Pararhizobium capsulatum DSM 1112: one gene and its partners. The protein of the gene in region 3 interacts with the protein of the main gene of each other region in a pairwise test. Links are inferred from orthologs where the notes say so. Each region holds a gene or a part of one and is shown on either strand. Other genes may lie near its edges.

Region 1 (3,072 bases), 1.8 Mb from region 3 along the record:
GAGACTTTCCGCATCAACACGATGGGCACCTACAATGTCATCGAGGCGGCAGTGAAGCTTGGCGTGCGTAAGATCATTGTGGCATCGAGCGAGACGACCTACGGCGTCTGCTTCGCCGAAGGTCATCGCGACTTCCATCACTTTCCGCTGGAGGAAGATTACGACGTCAATCCAATGGACAGCTACGGGCTTTCAAAAGTGGTCAATGAAAAGACGGCGCGTGCCTTTGCCGAACGCTCTGGCTTCGACATCTATGCGCTGCGAATCGGAAATGTCATCGAGCCCCATGAATATGCGAACTTCCCTGCCTATTTTGCCGATTCCTCCATCCGCAAGCGCATTGCCTGGAGCTATATCGACGCCCGCGATCTCGGCCAGATCGTCAAGCTCTGCATTGAGAAGGATGGCCTTGGCTATCAGGTCTTCAATGCAGCGAACGACACGATTTCGGCAAATACCCCGACGCGCGCACTTGCCGAGCGTTATTTCCCAAATGTGCCGTTCCGCCGTGAGATCGGCAGCTACGAGGGGTTGCTCTCGAATCGCAAAATCAAGGACGTGCTCGGTTTTCGCGAGGAACACGACTGGCGCAAATATGTGAAAGTGTGAATATGTGCCGCAACATACTGCCTGCCACTCTTCGCAGGGCGGGGAGGCAGGCGCGCCGTAAAATTTCTCCGCGCTTGCATACTTTTTCCACCAAAGGCGCTTGTCTTCCACGGGCAAACTGAATAATAAGCCGCAGACCCACGCGGCGCGGGTATCGCAGGCGCCCGGGGAACTAGGGGTATAGCTCAGTTGGTAGAGCGGCGGTCTCCAAAACCGCAGGTCGTAAGTTCGAGCCTTACTGCCCCTGCCATTTCATCCAGCGCAGACGATTGCCGCGGTGCAGTGGATAATGTATAAAGACGGAAGAGGGCTTGCTCTCTCCCTCTAATTTCGCAAAAAGACCGACGACCTCTTGTGATTTCGAGAATCGGTCTTTATGTAGGGTTCAAACAGACACGCGGCGCGTGGGGCTGAAAGTTCAGCTTTACGGGCCGTTAAGGCGTGAGCATTCAATGGCATCGAAAACAAATCCGTTTACGTTTCTGCAGCAGGTTCGCGCTGAAACGGCGAAAGTGACTTGGCCCTCGCGGCGTGAGACAATGATCTCCACGCTGATGGTCTTTGTCATGGTCTTTTTTGCTGCTGCTTTCTTTTTTGCGGCTGACCAGTTGATGGGTTGGGTTATCGGCCTCATCCTCAACGTCGGTCTGTAAGGAGATATAGGAATGGCAGCGCGCTGGTACATCGTTCACGCCTATTCGAACTTCGAAAAGAAGGTCGCTGACGATATTGAAAACAAGGCTCGCCAGAAGGGGCTTGAGCATCTTTTCGAAAAGATTCTTGTTCCGACCGAGAAGGTTGTCGAGGTTCGTCGCGGCCGCAAGGTCGATGCTGAGCGCAAGTTCTTCCCGGGTTACGTGCTGGTACGCGCCAACCTGACGGATGAGGCTTATCACCTCATCAAGAATACCCCGAAGGTGACGGGCTTCCTCGGTTCCGACAATAAGCCGGTTCCGATTCCGGACTATGAAGCCGAGCGCATTCTCGGTCAGGTCCAGGACGGTGTTGATCGTCCCAAGCCCTCGATCTCCTTCGAGATCGGCGAGCAGGTCCGCGTTTCCGACGGTCCGTTCGCCTCCTTCAACGGCATCGTTCAGGATGTCGATGAAGAGCGTTCGCGCCTCAAAGTCGAAGTCTCGATCTTCGGCCGCGCAACGCCGGTCGACCTCGAATACGCGCAGGTCGAGAAGGTCTGAGCAAGAATTGGTCGCGACGGTTTTGTCCGTTCGCGACCCTGACTGTTTGTCGGAGGCTTCGGTCGCCGGCAGTCGCGGGTTGTCCCGCAAAAACGCGTGGAAGGATCAAGGTCTTAGCCGGACCGGTTATCCGCACCACGCAACCGCAGCCGCCGGGCTCTCGAAAGGGGTTTGGCAGAATTGACCGGGAGACCGGTCGTCATAGTCCCGGCAATCTCGCATTTGGGTATGTCGGCAAACTGTAAAGGCAGAGAGATATGGCTAAGAAAGTTGCAGGCCAGCTCAAGCTTCAGGTCAAGGCAGGATCGGCAAACCCGTCCCCGCCGATTGGTCCTGCGCTTGGTCAGCGTGGCATTAACATCATGGAATTCTGCAAGTCGTTCAACGCGGCTACGCAGGAAATGGAAAAGGGCATGCCGATCCCGGTCGTCATCACCTATTACCAGGACAAGTCCTTCACCTTCGCTATGAAGCAGCCGCCGGTTACCTACTGGCTGAAGAAGGAAGCAAAGATCTCGTCGGGTTCCAAGACGCCTGGTAAGGGCGGCAAGGCCGGCACCATCACCAAGGCTCAGGTCCGTGCGATCGCCGAAGGTAAGATGAAGGATCTGAACGCGGCCGACATCGAAGGCGCAATGGCAATGGTTGAGGGCTCTGCCCGCTCCATGGGCCTGGAAGTGGTAGGTTGATCATGGCTAAGCTTGCAAAGCGTATTCAGAAGATCCGCGAAGGCGTTGATCCGACCAAGCTCGTCGCTCTCACCGATGCGATTTCCATGGTCAAGGAACGTGCCGTCGCCAAGTTCGACGAAACAATCGAAATTGCCATGAACCTGGGTGTTGACCCGCGCCACGCCGACCAGATGGTCCGCGGCGTTGTCAACCTCCCGAACGGTACCGGCCGCGATGTTCGCGTTGCCGTTTTCGCACGTGGCGCCAAGGCTGATGAAGCCCGCGCTGCTGGCGCAGATATCGTTGGTGCGGAAGACCTGCTGGAAATCGTCCAGGGCGGCAAGATCGACTTCGATCGTTGCATCGCGACCCCGGACATGATGCCGCTCGTCGGTCGTCTCGGTAAGGTTCTTGGCCCCCGTGGCATGATGCCGAACCCGAAGGTTGGCACGGTCACCATGGACGTCACGGGTGCCGTCAAGGCTTCCAAGGGCGGCGCCGTCGAGTTCCGCGTCGAGAAGGCTGGTATCGTCCATGCCGGTATCGGCAAGGCTTCTTTCGATGCCAAGGCTCTTGAAGAAAACATCAAGGCTTTT
Region 2 (2,987 bases), 1.9 Mb from region 3 along the record:
CGGCAATCTCCGCCGACATGCTGCCAACCGAGGTCGGCGACAGCCTGCCGAAGATTTCTGCGCAGGGTGACCAGCACATCATGACCTTGCCGCTCCGTGAGGCGCGAGAAATGTTCGAAAGGGATTACCTCATCGCGCAGATCAACCGTTTCGGCGGTAATATTTCCCGCACGGCTGAGTTTGTCGGCATGGAGCGCTCGGCGCTGCATCGCAAGCTCAAGTCTCTCGGCGTCTGATAGTTCAAACCCGGAGGCGGGCATGACGAGAATAGCTTATGTAAACGGGGCCTATCTTCGCACGGCTGACGCAGGCGTTTCGATCGAGGATCGTGGCTTCCAGTTTGCCGATGGTGTCTACGAGGTCTGCGAAATCCGGAACAGCTATATCGTGGACCTGACCCGCCATCTGGATCGTCTCGACCGCTCATTGTCGGAAATCCGCATCAATCACCCGATGTCACGCAAGGCATTGGTCGGGATCATCCGCCATGTGATCCGCCGCAACCATGTCAAAAACGGGCTGTTCTACATGCAGGTGACGCGCGGTGCCGCACGGCGGGATCATGTGTTTCCAGCAGCCCACACGCCGCCGACGCTGGTTGTGACGGCAAAGCGCACGGATGCCTCGCTGATCGCCCGGAAGAATGCTGACGGTATCCGCGCCATTACCATGCCTGAAAATCGATGGGATCGGGTGGATATCAAGACAGTCGGCCTTCTGTCTAACGTGCTGGCGCGCCAAGATGCCAAGGAGGCGGGTGCGCAGGAGGCGATCTACGTCGATACGGACGGAAAGGTGACGGAAGGAGCGGCCACCAATGTCTGGATCGTGGACAAGGACGGAGTGCTGAGAACTCGCCCCGCCGATCACGGCATCCTGCGCGGCATTACCCGCACGACGCTCCAGGATGTGGCAACCAAAATTGGGCTTAAAATCGAGGAGCGCGCCTTCACCGTCGAGGAAATGCTGGCCGCACGGGAGGTGTTTATCACCGCGGCGACCAGTATTTGCTTCCCGGTCGTGACTGTGGACGGCCACACGATCGCCAACGGCCATCCCGGCAGCACGGCGCAGAAAATCCGCGAAGCCTTTTTCGACGTTGCGGAGAAGACTTTGATTTGATACCAAATCCGGGGAGATGCCGTGAACTTCATAGCTGGCGGTGTTTGGGGCATTCGAATCGTATAATCAACCGGTTAATCGGAACCGGCAAATAAGAAAGAAGCGGCGCCATGGCGGAACGTTCTCAGAACCTGCAGGACCTTTTTCTCAATACAGTCCGCAAGCAGAAAATATCTTTGACGATTTTTCTTATCAATGGTGTGAAACTGACAGGGGTCGTCACGTCTTTTGACAACTTCTGTGTGCTTTTGCGTCGTGACGGTCATTCGCAGCTGGTGTACAAGCACGCCATCTCGACCATCATGCCGGGTCAGCCGATGCAGATGTTCGAGAGCGAAGAATCCGCTTCCTGACAGGACACCTGACATTACCAAACGTGATACCAAATCGTCGTCGATCATCCCGGAGCTGGAAAAGCTTCGTGATGACATGCGCGCTCTCGTCGTCGTTCCGGTTCTGAAGAAAACCGGCCGCCAAGCTGCGGCCGATCCTTCTGTGCCGACGACAACCCGTTCCGATGAAAGCCGTCTCGAAGAGACTGTTGGGCTTGCTCTGGCCATCGACCTGACAGTCGTGCAGGGGCTGATTGTCCCGGTCGCGCAGCCGAAGCCCGGTACGTTGCTGGGTACAGGCAAGATCGAGGAAATCGGCCACCTGCTGACCGAGCACAATGCCGGCCTTGTCATTGTCGACCACCCGCTGACGCCGGTTCAGCAGCGCAATCTCGAGAAGGAATGGAACGCCAAGGTCATCGACCGGACGGGCCTTATCCTCGAAATCTTCGGCCGCCGCGCCTCCACCAAGGAAGGCACGCTGCAAGTCGAGCTTGCACATCTCAATTACCAGAAGGGCCGGCTGGTTCGCAGCTGGACCCACCTTGAACGTCAGCGCGGTGGCGCAGGCTTCCTCGGTGGCCCTGGTGAAACCCAGATCGAAGCCGACCGTCGGCTTCTGCAGGAAAAGATCCTGAAGCTCGAAAAGGAGCTGGAGCAGGTGCGCCGCACCCGCCAGCTGCACCGTGCCAAGCGGAAAAAGGTGCCGCACCCGATCGTGGCGCTGGTCGGCTATACCAACGCCGGCAAGTCGACGCTGTTCAACCGCATCACTGGCGCAGGCGTTCTGGCCGAGGACATGCTGTTTGCCACGCTCGATCCGACGCTGCGGCGCATGAAGCTGCCGCAGGGCCGCACCGTCATGCTTTCCGATACCGTCGGTTTCATCTCCGACCTGCCGACCCATCTGGTGGCTGCTTTCCGGGCGACGCTGGAAGAGGTTCTGGAAGCCGACCTGATCCTGCATGTGCGCGATCTCTCGGACCCGGACAATCAGGTTCAGTCGAGTGATGTCCTGCGCATCCTTGCCGATCTCGGCATCGACGAGAAGGCTGGCGCAGAACGCATCATCGAAGTCTGGAACAAGATCGATCGGTTAGAGCCAGAGGCGCACGAGGCGTTGGTGCAGAAGGCTGCGACTGGCGAAAACACGGTCGCGGTTTCTGCTGTGACAGGTGAGGGTGTCGATGCGATGATAGCTGAAATCAGCAAGCGTCTCTCTGGCGTGATGACGGAAACTACCGTGGTCTTGACGACGGACAAGCTACAATTGCTCTCTTGGATTTACGAGCACGCAATTATTGACGGGCGTGACGACCTTGAGGATGGTTCCGTAAGCCTCGACCTGCGCCTGACGGCCACGGAGGCAGCCGAACTCGATAGACGTTTAGGCAACGGGCCGAGGCCCGTGGCTGAAGACTGGTAAAAAGTACGTGTTTCTTGTCGTCCATTTGTGGACATGTTTGCGCTCTCCCTCGTCATGGTCGGGCCTGTCCCGACCATCTGCTGGTCCTTCAGTGTGACGAGAGGCTG
Region 3 (3,108 bases):
TGGACATTCTTGGGAATGGACCGCTGATCTTCAACCTGGGGCATGGGATCACGCCGCAGGCAGATCCAGAGCATGTCACACAGCTTCTTGCGCGTGTTCGACGCTCAGGGGAGGCGGCGTGACCATGGAGAGGCAGGTTGACAGGGCTCCCGGCCGGCGTGCGCGCATCAGAGCGTTTGTTGCGATCGGGATTTTTGTCGCCCTGCTTGCAGGGCTCTTCGTCTACCAGCCGGATAATCTCTATCTCTGGATAAAGGCGCTGCATATCATCGCTGTGATGTCCTGGATGGCAGCGCTTCTCTACATGCCGCGCCTGTTCATTTATCATACCGATGCGGAGCCGGGGTCGCCGCAATCCGAGACTTTCAAGATGATGGAGCAGCGCCTGCTCAAGGTCATCATGAACCCTGCGATGATGATCTCCTGGGTGCTCGGCCTTTATCTCGCCTGGAGTGTCTACGGGTTTCAAGGCGGGTGGCTCCACGCGAAGCTTCTGTTTGTCGTGCTTCTCACGGGTGTTCACGTGCTTTTCAGCCGTGCCGTTCGCAGCTTTGCTCGCGACGAAAATACCCGTAGTGCTCGCTACTGGCGGCTGATGAATGAGGCCCCGACCGTGCTGATGATCGCCATCGTCATCATGGCGGTGGTGAAACCTTTTTGACATCAGCGCGTGGTTGCGGATGAAATTACGGTTAAATCCAGAAGGCCCCTTGCGGCGATCCATGTGAATCGCTATTTTCGCGTCATCTCATCTTTCGTGGCATGTGTAAAAGAGACGAGTCTGCCCCTCTCGTGCGGCTCCCCTTACCTAAAGCACGCCGACCTTCCATTCCGAACTGCTAAGTGTGGTCCCCCTTCATGGCTGAAATGAAGCTACAAGATCTTAAGAACAAAACCGCGACCGATTTGCTCGCCTTTGCCGAATCAGTCGAGGTCGAAAATGCCAGCGTCATGCGCAAGCAGGAGCTGATGTTTGCCATCCTGAAGATGCTTGCGAGCCAGGATGTTGAAATCATCGGGGAAGGCGTGGTCGAAGTTCTTCAGGACGGTTTCGGCTTTCTCCGGTCGGCAAATGCCAATTATCTCCCAGGTCCGGATGATATTTACATCTCCCCTTCCCAGATTCGCCGGTTTTCACTGAAGACGGGTGATACGGTCGAAGGACCGATCCGGGGTCCGAAGGAGGGCGAGCGCTATTTTGCCCTGCTCAAGGTCAATACGATCAATTTCGAAGACCCCGAGAAGATCCGGCACAAGGTGCATTTCGACAACCTGACGCCGCTTTATCCGAACGAGCGTTTCAAGATGGAGCTGGAGGTTCCGACCTCCAAGGACCTCTCGGCGCGTGTAATCGATCTCATCGCACCTCTCGGCAAGGGCCAGCGCGGCCTCATCGTGGCACCGCCGCGGACCGGTAAAACTGTTCTGCTCCAGAATATCGCCCATTCGATCACGGCGAATCACCCTGAGTGCTACCTGATCGTCCTGCTGATCGATGAGCGGCCGGAAGAAGTGACGGACATGCAGCGTTCGGTGAAAGGTGAAGTTGTATCCTCCACCTTTGACGAGCCCGCCACCCGCCACGTACAGGTTGCTGAAATGGTGATCGAGAAGGCAAAGCGTTTGGTCGAGCACGGCCGCGACGTTGTCATCCTGCTCGATTCGATCACGCGTCTTGGGCGCGCCTACAACACTGTCGTTCCTTCATCTGGCAAGGTTCTGACGGGCGGTGTGGATGCCAACGCGCTGCAGCGCCCGAAGCGCTTCTTCGGTGCAGCTCGCAACATCGAAGAAGGCGGTTCTCTGACGATTATCGCCACGGCGCTGATCGATACCGGCAGCCGCATGGATGAAGTGATCTTCGAAGAATTCAAGGGTACCGGCAACTCGGAAATCGTGCTTGACCGCAAGGTTGCCGACAAGCGCATCTTCCCGTCCATGGATATTCTCAAGTCTGGGACACGCAAGGAAGACCTGCTGGTGCCGCGCCAGGATCTCCAGAAGATCTTTGTTCTGCGTCGTATCCTTGCGCCGATGGGCACCACGGATGCGATCGAGTTCCTCATCGACAAGCTCAAGCAGACGAAGACGAACGGCGATTTCTTCGATTCAATGAATACCTGATCTCTTGCGCTTCGACTAAGATGAAAGCCCGACTTGTTCGGGCTTTTTGTTTTTCGGCTTCGCGAAATGAATAGCCGGATTCGACAACTGAGAAAGAGTCCATGGGTATATCCGATACAATCTATGCTCTTTCGTCCGGCGGACTCCCCTCGGGCGTGGCGATGATTCGAATAAGCGGAACCCGGACTACCGAGGTGCTGGCGAAGCTGAGCGGGAAGATTCCGGCGCCCCGTCTGGCGAAACTGAGTTCGATTCGGGGACGTAACGATCAACTCATCGACCAGGGTCTGGTACTCTTCTTCAAAGGTCCGGGCTCATTTACCGGAGAGGACTGTGCGGAACTGCAGCTTCACGGCGGAAAGGCGGTTGTCGAAGCCGTCTTGACGGAGCTTGCATATCTCGGATGCCGTCACGCTGAAGCGGGGGAATTTAGCAGACGCGCTTTCCAGAACGACAAGCTCGATCTGGTTGAGATCGAGGGTCTTGCAGATCTTATCGCCGCTGAGACAGAGATGCAGAGACGGCTGGCGGTCGAACATTCAAGCGGGCATCTGTCGTCGCTTTACGAGGGGTGGTCGCGGCGGCTTGTTCATGCGCGGGCGATGATTGAAGCCGAGCTGGACTTTGCAGATGAAGAGGATGTGCCCGGATCTGTTTCACCATCCGTATGGGCGGACATGTCGCTTTTAGGTGAGGAAATTGGAACGCACCTCGATGGCGCTGCTGTTGCCGAGATTATTCGTGACGGCTTGAATGTGGTCATTGCAGGCGCGCCAAACGCCGGAAAATCCAGCTTACTCAATGCGTTAGCGCAACGAGACATTGCGATCGTAACGGAGATAGCCGGAACAACGCGAGATGTTCTATCGGTCGATCTTTCCTTAGCCGGATTCTCGATAAAACTGCACGATACCGCGGGCCTGCGGGAAACCCAGGACTTGGTGGAGAAAGAGGGCATCCGTCGTGCGCGCAACGTGATCTCCA

Evidence for each region.
Region 1: the proteins of rho (region 3) and nusG interact in binary tests that used the Escherichia coli proteins (3 or more experiments, as listed by UniProt). The link is inferred for Pararhizobium capsulatum DSM 1112 from one-to-one orthologs.
Region 2: the proteins of rho (region 3) and hfq interact in binary tests that used the Escherichia coli proteins (3 or more experiments, as listed by UniProt). The link is inferred for Pararhizobium capsulatum DSM 1112 from one-to-one orthologs.

What each region holds. Positions count from the first base shown.
Region 1 is NZ_JAUSVF010000001.1:2,125,841-2,128,912, forward strand. Bases 123-3,039 are described here. They hold nusG (transcription termination/antitermination protein NusG), read left to right. Parts: upstream 123-1,274; coding sequence 1,275-1,805; downstream 1,806-3,039. Other genes in these bases: QO002_RS10225 (NAD-dependent epimerase/dehydratase family protein), read left to right, coding at 123-609; secE (preprotein translocase subunit SecE), read left to right, coding at 1,062-1,262; rplK (50S ribosomal protein L11), read left to right, coding at 2,063-2,494; rplA (50S ribosomal protein L1), read left to right, coding at 2,497-3,039. Outside these bases: more of QO002_RS10225, read left to right, coding at 1-122; more of rplA, read left to right, coding at 3,040-3,072. UniProt on the Escherichia coli protein: Part of the processive rRNA transcription and antitermination complex (rrnTAC). The complex forms an RNA-chaperone ring around the RNA exit tunnel of RNA polymerase (RNAP).
Region 2 is NZ_JAUSVF010000001.1:2,279,038-2,282,024, forward strand. What follows is about bases 22-2,853. They hold hfq (RNA chaperone Hfq), read left to right. Parts: upstream 22-1,232; coding sequence 1,233-1,475; downstream 1,476-2,853. Other genes in these bases: ntrX (nitrogen assimilation response regulator NtrX), read left to right, coding at 22-236; QO002_RS11155 (D-amino-acid transaminase), read left to right, coding at 259-1,122; hflX (GTPase HflX), read left to right, coding at 1,552-2,853. Outside these bases: more of ntrX, read left to right, coding at 1-21; more of hflX, read left to right, coding at 2,854-2,880. UniProt on the Escherichia coli protein: RNA chaperone that binds small regulatory RNA (sRNAs) and mRNAs to facilitate mRNA translational regulation in response to envelope stress, environmental stress and changes in metabolite concentrations.
Region 3 is NZ_JAUSVF010000001.1:373,665-376,772, reverse strand. Bases 39-2,991 are described here. They hold rho (transcription termination factor Rho), read left to right. Parts: upstream 39-858; coding sequence 859-2,124; downstream 2,125-2,991. Other genes in these bases: mnmE (tRNA uridine-5-carboxymethylaminomethyl(34) synthesis GTPase MnmE), read left to right, coding at 2,226-2,991; hemJ (protoporphyrinogen oxidase HemJ), read left to right, coding at 119-661; hemE (uroporphyrinogen decarboxylase), read left to right, coding at 39-122. Outside these bases: more of hemE, read left to right, coding at 1-38; more of mnmE, read left to right, coding at 2,992-3,108. UniProt on the Escherichia coli protein: Facilitates transcription termination by a mechanism that involves Rho binding to the nascent RNA, activation of Rho's RNA-dependent ATPase activity, and release of the mRNA from the DNA template.